2 regions of the Mesorhizobium sp. M7D.F.Ca.US.005.01.1.1 genome follow, and region 2 is predicted to be linked to the other one. Evidence: predicted binding sites of a transcription regulator. Region 2 holds the regulator's gene; the other holds the start of a gene.
What was found. Region 2 encodes PhoB, which activates phosphate uptake and scavenging genes when phosphate is short. Its sites were predicted from a motif close to TGTCATNNANCTGTCAT; they were not measured.
Positions count from the first base shown of each region.

Region 1: the regulator PhoB is predicted to act here: its motif matches at 6,141-6,157, upstream of phnF (phosphonate metabolism transcriptional regulator PhnF).

Region 1 covers NZ_CP034453.1:6,618,620-6,628,464, reverse strand. Annotated here, with positions in the region: gene EJ076_RS32180 (DUF1868 domain-containing protein) at 1-447, opposite strand, end outside; gene EJ076_RS32175 (DapH/DapD/GlmU-related protein) at 551-1,168, opposite strand; gene phnL (phosphonate C-P lyase system protein PhnL) at 1,165-1,872, opposite strand; gene phnK (phosphonate C-P lyase system protein PhnK) at 1,928-2,704, opposite strand; gene EJ076_RS32160 (alpha-D-ribose 1-methylphosphonate 5-phosphate C-P-lyase PhnJ) at 2,701-3,600, opposite strand; gene EJ076_RS35370 (hypothetical protein) at 3,666-3,875, shown strand; gene EJ076_RS32150 (carbon-phosphorus lyase complex subunit PhnI) at 3,878-4,987, opposite strand; gene phnH (phosphonate C-P lyase system protein PhnH) at 4,989-5,600, opposite strand; gene phnG (phosphonate C-P lyase system protein PhnG) at 5,600-6,061, opposite strand; gene phnF (phosphonate metabolism transcriptional regulator PhnF) at 6,197-6,946, shown strand; gene EJ076_RS32130 (zinc-binding alcohol dehydrogenase family protein) at 6,962-7,978, opposite strand; gene EJ076_RS32125 (ABC transporter permease) at 8,051-9,016, opposite strand; gene EJ076_RS32120 (sugar ABC transporter ATP-binding protein) at 9,013-9,845, opposite strand, start outside.
Region 2 covers NZ_CP034453.1:6,996,968-7,006,812, forward strand. Annotated here, with positions in the region: gene EJ076_RS34040 (CHASE domain-containing protein) at 60-1,706, opposite strand; gene EJ076_RS34045 (ATP-binding cassette domain-containing protein) at 1,835-2,635, opposite strand; gene EJ076_RS34050 (sugar ABC transporter permease) at 2,647-3,999, opposite strand; gene xylF (D-xylose ABC transporter substrate-binding protein) at 4,246-5,286, opposite strand; gene EJ076_RS34060 (ROK family protein) at 5,557-6,804, shown strand; gene phoB (phosphate regulon transcriptional regulator PhoB) at 6,821-7,510, opposite strand; gene phoU (phosphate signaling complex protein PhoU) at 7,530-8,237, opposite strand; gene pstB (phosphate ABC transporter ATP-binding protein PstB) at 8,263-9,066, opposite strand; gene pstA (phosphate ABC transporter permease PstA) at 9,063-9,845, opposite strand, start outside.

The DNA of each region.
Region 1 (9,845 bases), 380 kb from region 2:
ATCTTCGTCGGTCGCGCCGGCAACGGTGAGGCCGGTCGGCAAAACTTCGACCACCTTGATGTTGAACGGGCCGAAGCCCTGGAAACCCCTCAGGCGCTCCAGATAGAGGCGGGTCATGGCGTCGATGCTGGTGTCGAGCGGCACGTCCTGCGGCCAGTAAGGAAGCCGGCGGCGATATTCGATGATGCCCTGGAACAGCGTCATGTGCAGGCTGGAGACGGGCGTGAAGGCGAGCCGGTCGGCGTCTTGCATCGCCAGCATGCGGTCGCGCACTGCAAGCACCACCGCCTCCGACGGTGAACCGGTGACGAGATGACTGACGACCGTGTTGCCAGGCTCGATCAGGAAATTGCCTGATGTGTCGTAGCGCGTGCCGATATGAACCGACGGCTTCGGATTTGAGCCGGCAAAGAATGCGGCGAGCGAGGGTCTGACGGAAATGGACATTGCGATCTCCAGCGAAAGGCCGCGTCCTGCCCGGGCGATGTGTCAGGGATATGAAACAGGCTCGCTCATGACGATGATGTGATCGCCTTTTCCTGGCATTGCTCTATCCGCCGTATTTCTCCAGGAAAGCCTCGGCCGACAGTTCTCGGAAATCATCGAGCGAGGTGCGCAGCCTTGCATGGTCCCAGTCCCACCAGGCGAGCGCCTGATAGCGTTCGGCCGTGCGGCGATCGAAGCGCTCGCGGATCGGTTTTGCCGGCACGCCGGCGACGATGGTGTAGGGGGCGACGTCCTTGGAGACGACCGCACCGGCGCCGACCGCGGCGCCATCGCCGACAGTGACGCCGGGCAGGATGGTCGAGCCGTGACCGAGCCAGGTGTCATGGCCGATGGTGACCCGCCTGGCGCGGCGCTGGGCGAAGAACTCGCTCTCGTGCTCTGCGTCGTCCCAATAATCCGAGGCGCGATAGGTGAAATGGTGCAGCGTCGGCCGCCAGGTCGGATGATTGGTGGCGTTGATGCGCACGCTTGCTGCAATGTTGGAAAACTTGCCGATCGTGGCGCACCAGACGGCGCAATCCTGCATCATGTAGGAATAGTCGCCGAGCTCGCTTTCCGACACCCGGCTGCGGTCGGCGATCTCGGTCCAGCGACCGAGCGTCGAATTCTGCACGTCCGCCGTCGGATGGACCAGCGGCGTCTCTGAAAGCTTCCTGGTCATGCGGCGATTTTTCCGGGAGCAAAAGCGGTGACGTCGATGATGCGGTCGGCAACCGCCTCGCGCACGTCGTGGTCATGGAAGATGCCGAGCAGGGCGACATCAGCCGCCTTCTTGGCGGCGATGAGTTCGATCACGACATCGCGGTTCCTGGCATCGAGCGAAGCGGTCGGCTCGTCGAGCAGCAGGATCGGATGCTCGGTGATGAAGCCGCGTGCGATGTTGACGCGCTGCTGCTCGCCGCCGGAGAAGGTCGCAGGCGGCAAAGCCCAGAGTTTCTCCGGCAGGTTGAGCTGCGCCAGCAAGGCGCGTGCCTTGCCGCGGGCAATCTCGCGATCCTCGCCGCGCTCGACCAGCGGCTCGGCGACGACGTCGAGCGCCGAGACGCGCGGCACGGTGCGCAGGAACTGGCTGACATAGCCGATCGTTTGCCGGCGTATGGCAAGCACAGTGCGCGGGCTGGCGGTGGCGAGGTCGATCAACCCGTCATCGTGCGTGACGATGATCTGGCCTTCGTCGACGGCGTAGTTGCCGTAGAGCATCTTCAGGATCGAACTCTTGCCGGCACCTGACGGGCCGCCGAGCACGGTGCATTCGCCAGCCCTGATCGAGAACGAGACACCGGCGACAACAGGCAATTTGATGCCGTCGCGCAGATGCATGGTGAAGCTCTTGGCGACGTCGGAGACAACGAGTGGGGTTGGCATCACAAGGTTCTCCAATAGTCATTCGTTTGCGGGCTATGCGCCGGAGCAATCATCGTCAAACCTGCAGAATCGAGGAAACAAGCAATTGCGTGTAAGGCGCGCGCGGGTCGTCAAGCACGCGGTCGGTGAGACCGCTTTCGACGACGCGACCGTCCTTCATCACCATCATGCGCTGCGACAGAAGCCGCGCCACGGCAAGGTCGTGGGTGACGACGATGGCCGCGAGACCAAGATCGGTGACCAGACCGCGCAGCAGGTCGAGCAGGCGCGCCTGGACCGAGACGTCTAGGCCGCCTGTCGGCTCATCCATGAACACCAGCCGTGGGCCGGTGACGAGATTGCGGGCGATTTGCAGGCGCTGGCGCATGCCGCCGGAAAAGGCGCGCGGCTCGTCATCGATGCGGTCCTCGTCGATCTCGACGCGTGACAGCCAGTCGACGGCGGTGGCGCGGATCCTGCCGTAGTGACGGTCGCCGACCGCCATCAGCCGCTCGCCGACATTGGCGCCGGCCGAAACCGTCATGCGCAGGCCGTCGGCCGGATTCTGATGGACGAAGCCCCAGTCGGTGCGCATCAGGAAGCGGCGCTCGGCCTCGCTCATGCGGTAGAGCTCGCGGAACTGGCCGTCGCGCATGCGGTAGCCGGCGGTGCCGGAACTGGGCAGCAGCCGGGTCGACAGGCAGTTGAGCAGCGTCGTCTTGCCGGAACCGGACTCGCCGACAACAGCCAGGACTTCGCCCGGCCACAGCTCGAAGGAGACGTTGTCGCAGCCGACGCGCGAGCCGTAGAATTTGGAGAGCGCCGAGACGCGCAGCAGCGGTTCGTCGGTCATTGCGCCGGCTCCATTTTTTCCGAAGCAAGATGGGTCTCTGGTGCAAGGTGGCCGCGGTGCCCGTCCGCCCGCCGCTTCTCGCAGTGATCTGTGTCGGAGCAGACGAACATGTGGCCGCCATGGTCGTCGAGGATGACCTCGTCGAGATAGACGTTCTCGGCCGCGCACAGCGCGCAGGGCTGGTCGAAGGTCTGCACCTCGAACGGATGATCCTCGAAGTCGAGGCTGACCACTTCGGTGAAGGGCGGCACTGCATAGATGCGCTTTTCGCGGCCGGCGCCGAACAGCTGCAGCGCCGGTGAGCGGTGCATTTTTGGATTGTCGAATTTTGGCGTTGGCGACGGGTCCATCACATAGCGGCCCTCGACCTTGACCGGATAGGCGTAGGTGGTGGCGATGCGGCCGTGCTTGGCGATGTCCTCGTACAGCTTCACATGCATGAGGCCGTATTCCTCCAGCGCGTGCATCTTGCGCGTTTCGGTCTCGCGCGGTTCGAGGAAGCGCAGCGGCTCGGGGATCGGCACCTGGTAGACCAGCACCTGGCCCGCCGTCAGCGGATGCTCGGGGATGCGGTGGCGGGTCTGGATGATGGTGGCGCTGGCGGTATCGGTGGTAACAGCAACATTGGCGACCTTCTTGAAGAAGGCGCGGATCGAGACCGCATTGGTGGTGTCGTCGGCGCCTTGGTCGATGACCTTGAGCACGTCGTTCGGGCCGATGATCGAAGCTGTGACCTGGACGCCGCCGGTGCCCCAGCCATAAGGCATCGGCATTTCGCGCGAGGCAAAAGGCACTTGGTAGCCGGGAATGGCGATGCCCTTGAGGATCGCCCGGCGGATCATCCGCTTGGTCTGCTCGTCGAGATAGGCGAAATTGTAGGTGGCGATGTCGGTCATGGCGATCACATCCACATTGTGCTATTGAATTGGCGTCCAGGAAGCCGAAACAGGGGCGAATTCAGATGACCTCGACCGGATGGATGCATCTCGGAATTCTGTTGGTGGTGTTCGCCGGCGTCATTCTCTTTTTCCTTCGGCGCATGATTCTGCCCGCGCCAAAAGAAAGTGCGAGCAGTGAGACCATTGCCGGCAGCAAAGGGTTCAACGAGGCGCATAATGGCCACTACAGCGCTGGTCATGGTGGCGGCTTGGTTGATGGCGGCGGCCATTAGCATCACTCCGCAGCCTCCCGCTTCTCTTCGACCTTCGGGTTTTCACGCGCGTCGTATTCGGCGCGCATGCGGCGCACGAGGTCGAGTTCGGCCTGGAAGTCGACATAGTGCGGCAGCTTCAGATGCTCGACAAAACCCGTCGCCTGGACATTGTCGGAATGCGAGATGACGAACTCCTCGTCCTGGGCGGCGGCAACGACATCCTCGCCGAGTTCGGTTGCGCGAAGAGCACGGTCGCAGAGCGCCATCGCCATCGCCTTGCGTTCGCTCTGGCCGAAGACCAGGCCGTAGCCGCGGGTGAACTGCGGCGGTGCCTTGGCTGACCCTTTGAACTGGTTGACCATCTGGCATTCGGTGACGCGGACAGTGCCGAGCGGAACCGCGAAGGGCAGTTCCGGCACGTCAAGTTCCAGTTCGACCTCGCCGATGCGGATCTCGCCGACGAAGGGATGGTTGCGGGCATAGCCGCGCTGGGTGGAATAGCCGAGCGCCAGTAGGAAACCCTCGTCGCCGCGCGACAGCGCCTGCAGGCGGATGTCGCGCGCCATCGGGAATTCCAGCGGCTCGCGGGTGATGTCGCCTGGGACATGGTCTTGCGGCATGTCGCCGTCCGGCTCGATCAGGCCTTCGCGGGCAAGGATCGCCGAGACGCGCGGCATGGCTTGCGCTTCCGTCTCGCGCAGCAAGGGCTCGGCGACATCGGCGCCGGCGGCGAGCTCGGGATCGAGCAGCCGGTGGGTGTAGTCGAAGGTGGGCCCAAGCAACTGGCCGCCGGGCAGGTCCTTGTAGGTCGCCGACACGCGCCGCTCGACCAGCATGTTGGCGGTGTCGATGGGCTTGGAGTAGCCGAAGCGTGGCAGCGTCGTGCGATAGGCGCGCACCAGGAAGATCGCCTCGATCATGTCGCCGCGCGCCTGGACGATGGCGAGGGAGGCCAGCTCGCGATCATAGAGCGAGCCTTCGCTCATCACCCGGTCGACGCCGAGCGCCAGTTGCTCGACGATCTGGTCGAGGCGCAGTGCGGGCACGGAACGGTCGCCGCGCCGGCGGTCGGCAAGCAGGCTGTGGGCGTTGGCAATGGCGGCTTCGCCACCTTTTACCGCGACATACATCTTACGCCTCCATCGTCTTGATGCGCGTCGTGCGCGGCAGGCAAGCAATGCCATCAGCGGTGGCGAGGATGATGTCGACGCCGCGCGGAAAACGCTTGATGTTCTGCTTCCACTGTTCGACGAAATGACGCGGCATCTGTGCCGGCGCGATCGTGGCGCTGGTTTCGATGCCGGGACCTTCGAGCAACAGCGGCGTGCCGGAGACGAGATCGCTGACCTGCAGGATCAGCGTGGTCGAACGGTCGGGATAGTCCTGCGTGCCCTGCGAAAAGCCATCGAGCGCCACCATCTCGGCTGGCGTGGCGATCAGGGCGAAGTGCGCATCGGCCGGCGTGTTGGCCAAGGGCGCGCCGGTGTGGAAACCAAGCCAGGATTTGATGGCGGTGGAAGCTTGCAGGGCCGGGTCGAGCCACAGCGGCGTGTCGTTGTCGCAAAGCGCCAGCGCTATGGCGCCGGCGCTTGCCGAGAGCGGCGCCGGCGGGCGCGCGAAGGCCGGCAGCGGCTGTACGCTGCCTGGCCGCGCCATCGCGTCCATGACCGCCCGGAACACGGTCTGGGCATTGAAGACCGGATCGGCGAAACCGCCTTCGATCGATTGTGCTGCAATGTCCATCAGTCTTCTCCGCGAACCATGGTGAAGAAATCGACCTTCGTTGCCGCCGTCTCGGCGCGGCGTTTTTCATGCGCCGTGGTCAGAGCCGACCGCAGAGGCGCTATCAGTCCGGTCTCGACCTCATTTCGGCGGGCAGGGTCCTGCCACAGGGCGTCGGCGATGGCCGCCAGCTTCGCCTTCTGCTTGTCGCGGCCAAGCGCATAGCAATGGCCGACCTGTCCGGAGGGCAGCCGGACCGTGGCGCGGGTGACGGTCGCCTCGCCGACATTGAAGGGTGCACCGCCGCCGCCGATGCGGCCGCGCAGGGTGACAAGACCGGTCTCGGGGCCGCGCAGCAGCTCGGCGTCCGAAGGCAGTCTGGCCTCGTTCCAGAGCCGCACGATGTCATCGCCGCTGGATTGCGCCAGGGTTGCCATGGCGGCCTTGCGCTCGGCCTGGTCGCGGGCTTCCTGTCCTCGCATAAGCAATAATCCTCGTGGTTAAATTTGTCTATTGATATAGACAACTATACAAATTATACCTATTATCTAACGCGTGTCCATGACGGGTGGATGACAAGCGATTGAAGACTGGGCGATAGAATGCCGGGGGCAATGATGGTCGGGCAGCTGGAAGCGGACAGCATAGAGCGGCGCAGCGGCGTTTCGCTATGGCGGCAGATCGCAGACAAGATCCTGCATGCGATCGCCATCGGCGATTTCGCCGAGAATGCCGCGCTGCCGCCGGAGGTGGCGCTGGCCGAGCGTTATGGCGTCAATCGTCACACGGTGCGCAGCGCCATAGCAGCCCTTGTGCAGGAAGGCGTGTTGCGGGCCGAGCAGGGGCGCGGAACCTTCGTCTTGTCGCGCAAGCGGCTGTCCTATCCGATTGGCGCGCGCACGCGTTTTTCGACGGGCCTGCAGGGGCAAACCACGGAACGGCACATCGTCCTGCTCGCCTCGTCGGTCGAGCCGGCCAGCCAGCGCGTCGCCGAGGGCCTTGGCCTTGCCAGGGGAGCCGATGTCATCCGACTGGAAACGCGCGGCGAAGCCGATGGGCGGCCGGTGTCGCGCGCTGTCGGCTGGTTCGAGGCCAGTCGGTTTGCCGGCATCGATGCCGCGATGGCTGAGACCGGCTCGATCACCGCGTCGCTGGCGCGGTTCGGCATCGACGATTATCTCAGGCAATCGACCGTGCTGTCGGCGCGCCATGCCGATGCGGCGGACCTTGCCGATCTCGACCTGCAGCCGGGCGCCATCGTGCTGGTCACGGTCGCCGTCAACGTCACGCCGGACGGCCAGCCGATCCAGTTTTCCGAGTCGCGCTTCCCGGCCGAGCGGGTCGAGCTCAAGCTGTCTGCGCTCTGAGCCGGCGCCGGTAGCCTATCCGACCTCGATCACAGCCTTGATCAGGCCGGATTTTTCGTGTGCCCAGCGAGCGAGATCGGACGGCGTTTCGGCAAGCGATGTTCGGTGGGTGACGAGCTTGGCCAGCGGCACGGCGCCGTTGCGGATCGAGGCGGCGACGTGGTCGAAGTCGGCGCGCAAGGCGTTGCGGCTGCCGATCAGCGTCATCTCGCGTTTGTGGAATTCCGGATCGGAAAAGCTGATGTCGTCCTTGACGACGGAGACCAGCACCAGCGTTCCGCCATGCGCGACATGGGCAAAGGCCGACTGCACCGACTGGGTGTTGCCGGTGGCGTCGAAGACCACATCGAAGCCCTCGCCTGATGTCGCCTCCCTGATCAGATCGGGCGCCGCGCCGCGCGAGCCGTCGAGGGTCTGGAAACCAAGCTCGTTCGCGGCGAAGGCAAGCCTTTCACTACTCATGTCGAGCAGCGTCACGTCGAGCCTGGCGATGCGGGCGAAGATGGCGGTGCCGAGTCCGATCGGGCCGGCGCCGATGACCAGCGTGCGGGCGCCGGGCTCGGCACATGAGCGCCGCACGGCATGCGCACCAATCGCCAGGAACTCGACGGCGGCGGCGTCGGCCAGAGACAGGCCGTTTGCCGGATAGAGATTTTGCGCCGGCACCAGGATGCGTTCGCACATGGCGCCGTCGCGATGCACGCCAAGCACCTCGATCCTGACGCAGCAATTCGGCTTGCCGTGCCGGCAGGCGATGCATTTTCCGCAGGAAAGATAGGGGTTGATGACGACCGGCTCGCCAACGGCCAGTTCGACACCTTCGCCGGTCTCCACCACGGTACCCGATACTTCATGGCCCATGATGCGGGGATAGGCGAGGAACGGGTGCTTGCCTTCGAAGATGTGGTAGTCGGTGCCGCAGATCCCGACATGGCTGACCGCCACCAGTGCCCAGCCGGCAGGCGGTGCAGCGGGCGCGGGGTGGTCTTCCAGGACAAGGTCGCCGGGCGAGCGGCAGACGACGGCTTTCATGCGCAATTCCAGTGTTCAAAAAGGGCGCCGGCCTGTTGTTTGAGCGGACCGGCGCATCGGTTCAGGGACGATTCACTTGCCGCGGCGGCGCAGCCCGTCGAAGTAGACGATGATGATGATCAGCGCGCCGGTGATGATACGCTGCCAGAACGAGTTGACGTTGAGCAGGTTGGCGCCGTTGTTGATGGTGGCCAGGATGAAGGCGCCAAGCAACGGTCCGTGCACCGAGCCGACGGCGCCGAACAGCGAGGTGCCGCCGATGACCGACGAGGCGATCGCCTGCAACTCCCAGCCCTCGGCCTGGGTCGGATTGCCGATGCCGATGCGGGCGGCCAGCAACACGCCGACGAAGGCCGCGCACAGGCCCGACAGCGTGTAGGCCATGTAGATGGTGCGCTGGACGTTGACGCCGGACAGGCGCGACGCCTCGGCGTTGGAGCCGACCGAAAACAGATACCGGCCCCAGCGGCTGTGATGCAGGAAGACATAGGCCGGAATGCCGACCAGGATCACCATCCAGAACAAATTGGGGATGCCGATAAAGGAATTGCGCGAGAACGCGGTGAAGGTGTCGCTGTTGATGTTGATCGAATTGCCGTTGGTCATCAAAAGGCCGATACCGCGCAGCGAGGTCAGCGTCGCCAGTGTGATGATGAAGGGCGGCAGGCCCATCTTGACGATGCCGAAGCCGTGGAACATGCCGATGGCAACACCGACCAGCAGCGTCACCAGAATGGCAAGCCAGATGGGGAAACCGGCATTGATCATCATGGCGACAACGACGGTGGCGAAGCCGACCACGGCGCCGACCGAGAGGTCGATGCCGCCAGTGATGATGACGAAGGTCTGGCCGACCGCCATGATGGCGATCATGGAGCCCTGGCGCAAAAGATTGGCTATGTTGTTGGCCGAGGCGAAGCTTGTTGTCGCCACGGAGAGGAGGATCCAGAGCAGAACCAGCAGCGCCAAAAGCGTCAGCCCAAACAGGACGTTGTAGTTGCGCTTCGGTTTTTCGACAGCAATCGCCTCGGTGCTCATATCTGTCCTCCCAGCTTTTCTTGTTTCTCGGCGAGCGCCTGCGTGAGAATGTCCTCGTGGCTGGCGGCGCGAAAGCCATGGCTGGCCACCAGTTTGCCGCGCCGGAACACATGCAGCGTGTCGGCGAGTTCATAGACTTCCGGCAGATAGGACGAGATCAGGATGATGCCGGCGCCCTTCGACAGCAGCGCGCCGAACAGACGATAGATCTCGGCCTTGGTGCCGACATCGACGCCGACCGTCGGCTCGTCGAAGATGAACAGCTTGGCGCCGTGCGCCAGCCATTTGCCGATGACGATCTTCTGCTGGTTGCCGCCCGACAGGCTGGACGCCAGCGCGCCGCGCGTCGGCGTCTTGATCCGCAGATCGGCGATCTGGCGATCGGCCTGCGTTTTCTCCTGCGCGCTCGAAATCAGCAAATTGTTCGAAATGCGCTTGTAGATCGGCAGGTTGAGGTTGAGGCCGACCGGCAGGTTGAGGCAAAGCCCCTGGTCGCGGCGGCTTTCCGGCGCCAGCGCCATGCCGAGCTTGATCGCGTCATGCTCGGAATTGACCTGGACATCCTTGCCTTCCCAGAGGATCTGGCCTGCCGACTTGCGATGGCGGCCGTAAAGCGTGGTGACGAACTCACTGCGCCCGGCGCCGATCAGGCCATAGAGGCCGACGATCTCGCCGGCGCGAACCGTCATCGAGACATTTTCGAAGCCCTTGCCAGATAGGTTTCTTGCCTCGATGATTGCGGCACCCGGCGTGAAATGCTCCTTGTGGTAGACCTGCTCGATCGAGCGGTTGATCATCATCTTGACCAGCTCGGCATCGTTGGTCTCGG
Region 2 (9,845 bases):
TCGCCGGCCTCCGGATTTTGATTGTTTGGTGCTTGATCCTGGCCGCCTGACGATCACTGTCAGTTTGCCAGAGGGATTTTGATTTCCACGTTCAGCCCATTGGCCCGGAAATCACGCTTGATCGTGCCGCGCAATTCGCGCGTGACGTTGAGATCGATCAGCTTGGTGCCGAATCCGGTCTTGGCGGGTGCTTCGAGTTTCTTCTGCCCGGTTTCGCGCCAGTTGAGAGCCAGCGTCCTGTCGCGCCCGCGCCCTTCGAGCGACCAGTCCACCTTCAGCGCCCAGTCGCCCTTCAGGGTATTGGCCGAATTGCCGGCTTCGCCGTATTTCAGCGCGTTCGTCGCCAGTTCGTGGAAGGTGAGGCCGAGCGCTTGCGTCGTGGTTTCGTCGAGCAGCACCTGTGGCCCCGACAACAGCTCATCGGGCAGATCCTTGCCGAACACCTGACCCAGTTCGATGCGCAGGAGATCGCCAAGATCGGCCTTCTGCCAGCGCGAGCGCGTCAGCATGTCCTGGGATGCCGCCATCGCCTGCAGCCTGGCCGAGAAGGATGCGGAAAACTCGTTGACGTCGGTGGCCCGCGATGCCGTCTGGCGCGCGATCGCCAGCACCCTGGTGATCGAATTTTTGATGCGATGCTTCATCTCCTGCAGCATCAGGTCTTTGTCGAGCAGGCTCTTTTCCGTCGTTTCGTGCAAGCGCGACGCCGCCTCATAGGCCCGCTCCTGATAGCGCGCCACCAGCGCGATGGCGCCCGCCAGCAACAGGCCGAACAGCCCCAGCATAACCGGAATGGCGCGCGACGACGGCTGCGAGAAGGCGCTCGTCGGCCGGAACAGGACAGTCCATGGCCGGCCGGCCACCATGATCTTGCGGGTGACCAGCAGCCTGTCCCCAAAGGTCGAAGCCGGTGGCGTCTCCGACCGGAACAACAGATTGTCGCCGTTCACCGCGCCGTCGCCATCGTAGATTTCGGTGTTGACAGGCAGCAGCGGCGACCGGCTGAGCGCGGTCTGGAACAGGTCGCGAGCCCGAAAGGCCGCATAGAGAAAACCGGCTGTGGAGGATCTGGACGCATTGATGACGTCGGGTGCGGTTTCGACATTGAGCCGCACGAAGACGAGGAAGCCGGTGAACGTCTGCGCGGCACCTGTGTCCTGGCCCAGTTGCACCAGCCCGCTGGCGTGCTGGTGGTCATCCGACATCGCCTTTTCGATCGCCGCGCGCCGCACCGGTTCACTGAACATGTCATAGCCGATGCTGCCCTGGTTGGACGGGTCGAGCGGCTCGAACAGCACGATGGGGGTGCGCCAAGGCTGCGTGGTGTCAGGATAGATTGGATGGTTGACGCCATGGTCGCGCAGCATATCGCGTTCGACCGCCGCCTCGTCTCCAGCCTTCGCCAACCTGACATAGCCGATGCCGCGCAAGCCGGCAAAATTGTTGTCGGCATCGAGCGCTTTGAAGAACGCCTTGAACTCGTTGCCGGAAATATCGCCGTTGCGGGCGTCGAACAGGGCCTGCGTCGAGCGCAACAGCGACAAATGCAGGTCGATGCGGCTCTCGATTCGGTTGAGCGCGTCGTCGGCCGTCGCTTCGAACTTGATGCGGGCGGCTTCTTGCGTCGCGAAATAGGCAAACCCCGCCATCGTCATGCTGATCAGCGCAACGGCGATGAACGCGACGATTGGAAAAAGCTTCTTCAACGGATGATGTGGTCCCTGAGCGAATAGGGACCTTTATGGGCAAGTCGCCGTGCCAACACAATGGCAGGGCCAAGCCATGCTGACGGCTAGCATATCACGAGTCTGGCAACCCGCGACCTGGTCTGACCTCAGGCAGCGATCTTCAGCGCCCCCGGTCCGGGAATGGCACCGGGCGGGCATTTGCCCAGAATGATCATGCCGAGCACCTCGTCCTGGGTCACATCGGTGGTGCGGGCTGTGCCGACGACCTGGCCGTTCTTCATGACGCAGACCCGGTCGGCAAGTTCGAACACATCGTGGATATCGTGGCTGATCAGGAAGATGCCGATGCCGTCGGACTTGAGCTGCTTGACCAGCTCGCCGACCTGCGCCGTTTCCTGCGGACCAAGCGCTGCCGTCGGCTCGTCCATGATCAGGATGCGTGCGTTGAACAGGATGGCGCGCGCGATCGCCACCGATTGCCGCTGGCCGCCCGACAGTTTGATCACCGGCTCCTTGAAGCGCTGGAAGCGGGGATTGAGCCTCCCCATCACCTTGCGCGCCTCCGCCTCCATGGCAACGTCGTCGAGCGTGCCCCAGGCGGTCATCAGCTCGCGGCCGAGGAACAGATTGGCGGCGGCATCGACATTGTCGGCCAGCGCCAGCGTCTGGTAGATCGTCTCGATGCCGTATTTCTTGGCGTCGCGCGGGTTGGAGATCGACGCTTCCTCGCCATTGACGAAGATCTGCCCGGCATCGCGCTTGTAGGCGCCGGACAGGATCTTGATCAGCGTCGACTTGCCGGCGCCGTTGTGGCCGAGCAGCGCCACGACCTCGCCGGGGAAGAGATCGATCGAGGCGTCGTCGACGGCGCGAATGCCGCCAAACGCGATCGAGATGTTGCGCATATCGATCAGTGCTGTGGCCGCAGGAGCAATCTTGTCAGTCATGGCCATGCCTCCTAGACGCGCTTGCGATAGACGGTGTCGAGCCAGACGGCGATGACCAGCACGGCGCCGACGACAATGCTCTGCAGCGGCGAGTCGACGCCGAGCAGCACCATGCCGGACTGCAGCGACTGCATCAGCAGCGCGCCGAGCATGGCGCCGATGATCGTTCCCGAACCACCGGCGAGCGACGTGCCGCCAATGACGGCGGCGGCAATGACCAGCAGCTCGTCTAGCGTTCCAAGCACGTTGGTCGCCGAATTCTGCCGGGCCGAGGAGATCGCGGCGGCGATCGTCGCCAGCACGCCCATGATCATGAACACCTTCATGGTGATCCAGCGCGTGTTGATGCCGGCGAGATTGGCAGCCTCGGGATTGCCGCCGATGGCAAAGACATAGCGGCCGAAACGCGTGCGGTTGGTGATGAAGGTCATGACCAGCCCGACGGCGATCGCCATCAGCACCGGTATGGCGATGCCGTGAGCGATGAACAGGCCGCCTTCGGGCACGGTGATGTTGTTGGCGGCCGCATACCGGTTCACGATGCCGATCGGCCACGGATAGGAGTTGGCGAGCCAGACCGCACCCATGATGACGGCACAGGTGACGACGCCGAGCAGCGTCTCGGCCCAGATCGGACGCAGCGGAAACCGGAAACGCTTGCGCTGCACCCGCCCGTTGAAAAGCGCAAACACCACGGCGAGGCAGGCCACGATCCCGACGACCCAGCTCCAGGTCGCGCCGATCGATCCCGACGGCCCGCCGCCCATGAGCTGGAAGGTGGCGTCAAGCGGTGCCACCGTCTGGCCTGATGTGACCCACCAGGCAGCACCGCGCCAGACCAGCAGTCCGCCCAGCGTGACGATGAACGCCGGCACTTCGAGATAGGCGATGACGAAGCCTTGAAAGGCCCCGATCAGCAGGCCGAGCGCCAGGCCGATGACCAGCGCCAGAACCCAGATCCACGGATTGCCGAGTTCGAGCCCGACAAACCGCACCAGGAAATGCACCTGGGCAAATCCCATCACCATGCCGATCAGGCCCTCGGCGGAACCGACGGACAGGTCGATGTTGCGCATGACGATGACCAGCACCATGCCGCAGGCCATGATGGCGACCGCCGATGTCTGTACCGACAGGTTCCAGAGATTGCGCGGCGTCAGAAAGGTGCGGCTGTCGAAATCGAGCGGATTGACGCCGAGGCGCAGGCTGGAAATGACATGCAGCCCGATCCAGATGATCAGCAGGGCGCCGACCATGCCGAGCATGCGGGTGTCGATCTCGGTCGCCTTCAGGAACCGGGCGACCACGCCGAGCTCCGACGCACGCGCGGTGTCGGCCTGCGGGTTGGACGTCGTGTCGGTCATGATTTCCTCCCACCGGCTGGCCGTCTGACGCGGATGCCGGAACCCAGCCTTGAACGGTTCACCGATTCCCGGAAACGCCGAACCGTTCTATCTCTTTGTTTTGACGCAATTCCGGACGGAAAACCGCTACGCACTTTTCCTGGAATTGCTCCCGAAGCTATCCGCGTGATGCGGAAATACAAATCTTTTTGAGAAAACGCCGCGGCTTTTGGGCCGCGGCGTTCAGATATTTCGACGTGATCCAGATCAGTTACAGGCCGCGACGGTGCCGGCGGCGACGCCCGCGCAGACTTCGTCCTTCTTGATCCAGCCGGCGGCGATGACGACGTTGAGATTGTCCTTGGTGATGGCAACCGGGGTCAGGAACAGCGACTTGACGGTGTTGCCGCCCGGTGTCGTGAAGTCCTTGGCGCCGGCAATGTCGCTCGTCTTCTTGCCGTCGGCGAGCTGCGAGGCGATCTCGGCGGCGTTCTTGCCGAGTTCGCGCGCGTCCTTCCACACCGACACGGTCTGCGTGCCGAGTGCGATGCGGTTCAGCGCGGCGTGGTCGCCGTCCTGACCCGAGACCGGCACGGTGCCGGCAAGGCCCTGCGCCGTCAGTGCCGCGACGACGCCGCCGGCGGTGCCGTCATTGGCCGCGACCACGGCGTCGACCTTGTTGTCGTTGGCGGTGAGGAACTGTTCCATGTTCTTCTGGGCGTTGGCGGGCAGCCAGCCGTCCGTATAGGCCTCGCCGACATTCTTGATCTTGCCGCTGTCGATGGCTTCCTTGAGCACTTCCATCGAGCCCGAGAACAGGAAGTCGGCATTCGGATCGGCACCCGAACCCTTGATGAAGACATAGTTGCCTTCCGGCTTGACCTTGAACACTTCGCGGGCCTGCATGCGGCCGACTTCCTTGTTGTCGAAGGTCAGGTAGAAGACGTCCTTGTTCTCGATCAGACGGTCATAGCCGACGACCGGAATGCCTTCGTCCAGCGCCTTCTGCACCGCTGGGCCGATGGCCGAGGCATCCTGCGCCAGGATGATCAGCGAATTGGCGCCCTGCGAGATCAGGCTTTCGACATCGGTAAGCTGCTTGCCGGGATTGGACTGCGCATCGGCGGAGATGTACTTGTCGCCGGCAGCCTCGATCGCCGTCTTCATGGCGGCCTCATCGGTCTTCCAGCGCTCTTCCTGGAAGTTGGACCACGAAACGCCGATGACCTTGTCCTTCGCCTGCGCGACCGACGCGAGCGTCAGCGACATGGCGACACCCGCCAGGATGGCGGCTGTGAATCTTTTCATAATATCCTCCCTGCGCCGCGTATGGCGCGACCAAACTGACCCGAAGGCCGGCACAGAGGCCCTATTTTTTCGAGCCCCGAAAAAATACTGGTCCAACACCCGAACGCTGTCAACATCGATTCTGATGGATTTTGATGTGCTCGCGAATTTTTTTCGAGCCCCGGAATAAATAAATGACAGAGTGGGCGGCTTCTGCCAGTATTTGACTGCGTTGCCGACAGCGTTCGAGGGGCACGGAGAACCGCGGCGACCGGGAGGACTTGAAGAAACATGTCGGTCGGAATCCGCCACGACGATTTGCGCCGGCGCAACCGGGCGATGGTGATTGCGGCCGTGCGCCGCGCCGGACAGCCGTCCCGCACCGAGATCGCAGCGACAACCGGCCTTAGCCACTCGACCATATCGGCTATCTCTTCCGACCTGATCGGGGAAGGCATCCTGACCGAAAGCAAACCAAGCGAGGCCGGCTCGCTCAAACGCGGCCGGCCGCAGGTTGGCCTCAGCCTCAATCCGGAAGCGGCGGCGGTGATGACCGTGGTGCTGTCGCTGAATTTTCTCTCCGTCGCCGTCATCGACTATGCCGGCCAGGTGATATCAGAGGAACAGCGCCGGCTGGACACGCTGACCATGTCGCGGGACGCGCTGATCGGCGAATGCACGGCAATCGTGCGGCGCCGTCTCGAGGACCCTGATCTCGACGTCCGCAGCATCGCCCGCATCGCGCTGGCAATCCAGGGCATCACCGACACCCGCTCCCGCGCCATGCTGTGGTCGCCGATCACGCCGCACACCGACATCGCCTTCGCCGACATACTCGAGGACGAGTTCGGCATCCCCGCCACCATGGAGAATGACTGCAACATGATGGCGATAGCGCTACGCTGGCGCGATCCTGATCGCTACCGCGACGATTTCATCGCCATCCTTTTGTCGCATGGCATCGGCATGGGCCTGGTGCTGAAGGGCGAGCTGTTCACCGGCACCCATTCCTCGGGCGGCGAGTTCGGCCACATGATCCATCAGCCGAAAGGTGCGCTCTGCCGCTGCGGGCGGCGCGGCTGCGTCGAGGCCTATGCCGGAAACTACGCCATCTGGCGCAACGCCAGGCAGCTGGGCGAGGACGCAGAACCCGTCGCTGATGTCAGCGACGCCGACATGCGCGCGCTGGCGACCGCGGCCCGCGAAAGGGATGGCCCCGAGCGCGAGGCCTATCGCAAGGCCGGCGAAGCGCTCGGCTACGGTCTCGGCAGCCTGTTCGCACTGATCGATCCGGCGCCCGTCGCCATGGTCGGCGTCAGCGCCGCTGCCTTCGACCTGATCGAGCCGGCATTGCGCGAGGCGATTGCCCAGACCGCCGGCGGCCAGCACTCGAAATCGATTTCCTTCGACACCGAGCCGAACGAACTGCCGCTGATCCGCGAAGGCTGCGCCATGCGCGCACTGACCTTCGTCGACCAGGAGATTTTCGCACCGGGCGTGCAGGCGAGAGCTGGCCTCGTCGGCAAGAACGTGGCGTGAGTTCAAACGAGGGAGCTCAGTCTTCCCTGATCGCGTAGCCCGCGCCTCGGATCGTGCGGATGACATCGGGCATGCGGCCGTTGTTGACCGCCTTGCGCAGCCGGCCGACATGAACGTCCACCGTGCGCTCGTCAATATAGATTGTCTCGCCCCAGACATTGTCGAGCAGCTGGCTGCGCGAGAACACACGGCCGGGATGACGCATCATGAACTCTAGCAGGCGGAATTCTGTCGGTCCGAGCCGGATCTCGCTCTTCTTACGATAGACCCGGTGCGACTCACGATCGAGCACGATGTCGCCGACCTTGAGCACGCTGGATAGCACTTCCGGCTTGGCCCGGCGCAGCAGCGCCTTGACCCTGGCCATGAATTCCGGCGTCGAGAACGGCTTGACCAGATAGTCGTCGGCGCCGGTCGACAGGCCACGCACGCGGTCGCTTTCCTCGCCGCGCGCGGTCAGCATGATGATCGGCAGCCGCTCGGTCTCGGGACGCATCCTTAGCCGACGACAGAGTTCGATACCCGAAACCGCAGGCACCATCCAGTCGAGCACCAGAAGGTCGGGAACGTTCTCCTGCAGCCGGATCTCGGCCTCGTCGCCGCGCGTCACCACCTCGACCTGGTAACCCTCGGATTCCAGATTGTAGCGGAGCAGCACGCCTAGCGGCTCCTCATCCTCCACCACCATGATGCGTGGCGCGATCATCGACTGGTCACCCCTGTCGTCATGCCGCCGGCGCGGACATTGCCGTCTCGTCCTGCTTCGGGCGATTGGCGGGCAGCTGCGTGCCGGTCAAAACATAATAGGCATTTTCAGCGATGTTGGTCACATGGTCGCCGATGCGCTCGAGGTTCTTGGCGCAGAACAACAGATGCGTGCAGGCAGTGATGTTGCGCGGGTCTTCCATCATGTAGGTCAGCAGTTCGCGGAACACCGAGGTGTATTTGACGTCGATGCGCTCGTCGGCGGCGCGCAGTTTCGCCAGGGCCGCGGCGTCGCGCGCCGCATACTCCTCGATCACGCCCTGCACCTGGATCAGCACCAGCTGGGCCATTGCGTCGATGGAATGCGACAGGTCACGCGGTGTGACGCTGAGGCCGACGGTGCCGACGCGCTTGGCGATGTTCTTGGCAAGGTCGCCGATGCGTTCGAGATCGCCGGCCATGCGGATCGAACCGACGACATGGCGTAGATCGTCGGCCATCGGCTGCCGCTTGGCGATCAACGTGATGGCGCGGTCGTCGAGCTCGCGCTGGCGCGCGTCCATGATCGCATCGTCGGAGACGACGCGCTGTGCGAGGGCGTTATCGGAATTCAAAAGCGCCTTGGTGGCACCACCGACCATCGAGCCGGCGAGATCGCCCATATCGCTGATGAGCCTGCTGATTTGTCCGAGATCCTCGTCGAAAGAAGCGACTGTGTGTTCGCCCATGATCTTGTCCCTCGTATGCCTGAACTCAGCCGAAGCGGCCGGTGATGTAGTCCTGCGTGCGCTTCTCGCGGGGCGACGTGAAGATCTTCTCGGTGCGGTCGAACTCGACCAGTTCGCCCAGATACATGAAGGCCGTCTGCTTCGACACGCGCGCCGCCTGCTGCATGTTGTGGGTGACGATGACGATCGTGTAGTCGGCTTGCAACTCGTCGATCAGCTCCTCGATCTTGGCGGTCGACAGCGGGTCAAGCGCCGAGGCCGGCTCATCGAGCAGGATGACTTCCGGCTTCACCGCCACGGTGCGGGCGATGCAGAGCCGCTGCTGCTGACCACCGGAGAGGCTGAGGCCGCTGGCGTTGAGCTTGTCCTTGACCTCGGTCCAGAGTGCTGCGCGCTTCAGCGCCTGCTCGACGCGGCCGTCCATCTCGGACTTGCTGAGCTTCTCATAGAGCCTGACGCCGAAAGCGATGTTTTCGTAGATCGACATCGGAAATGGCGTCGGCTTCTGGAACACCATGCCGATCTTGGTCCGCAGCAGGTTGAGATCCTGCGAGCGGTCGAGAACGTTCTGGCCGTCGAGCAGCACCTGACCTTCGGCGGTCTGCTTGGGATAGAGTTCGTAGATGCGGTTGAAGACGCGCAGCAGCGTCGACTTCCCGCAGCCCGAAGGCCCGATGAAGGCGGTGACGCTGCGCTCGGGCAAGGACAGCGTGATGTCCTTCAGCGCCTTCGACTGGCCGTAGTAGAAGTTGAGGTTCTTGACCTCGATCTTGGCCTTGGCGGTGGCCTCGGCGGCGATCGTCATGTCTGGAGACAACATCTGGCTCATTTGTCCTCTCTGCGTCCGGTCAGGCTGCGAGCAACGATGCTGAGCGCGAGAACCGTCAATGTGATGATGAGTGCACCGGTCCAGGCCAGTTGCTGCCATTCCTCGTAAGGGCTGAGAGCGAACTGGAAGATGGTGACAGGCAGGCTGGCCATCGGCGCGTTGAGATTGCTCGACCAGAACTGGTTGTTGAGCGCCGTGAAGAGCAGTGGCGCCGTCTCGCCGGAGATACGGGCGATCGACAGCAATATGCCGGTGACGATGCCGGAAAGCGCGGCGCGGTAGGCGACCGACTTGATGACCACCCAGCGCGGCGCGCCGATCGCGGTGCCGGCTTCGCGCAAGGCGTTCGGCACCAAATTGAGCATGTCTTCGGTGGTGCGCACGACAACCGGGATGACGAGGATGGCGAGCGCGACTGCACCGGCGATCGCCGAGAAATGCCCCATCGGCCGCACCATCAGTTCGTAGACGAACAGGCCGATGATGATCGATGGCGCCGACAACAGGATGTCGTTGATGAACCGCACCACGGTGGTCAGCTTGGAAAAGCGACCGTACTCAGCCATGTAGGTTCCGGCCAGCACGCCGATCGGTGTGCCGACGATGACGGCGATGACGGTCATCACCACGCTGCCATAGATGGCGTTGAGCAGGCCGCCGGCGTCGCCGGGAGGCGGCGTCATCTGCGTGAAGACGTCAAAGGACAGGCCGGCGGCGCCCTTGTAGACCAGCGCGCCGAGGATGAGCGCCAGCCAGGCTAGGCCGATGCCCGCCGCGGT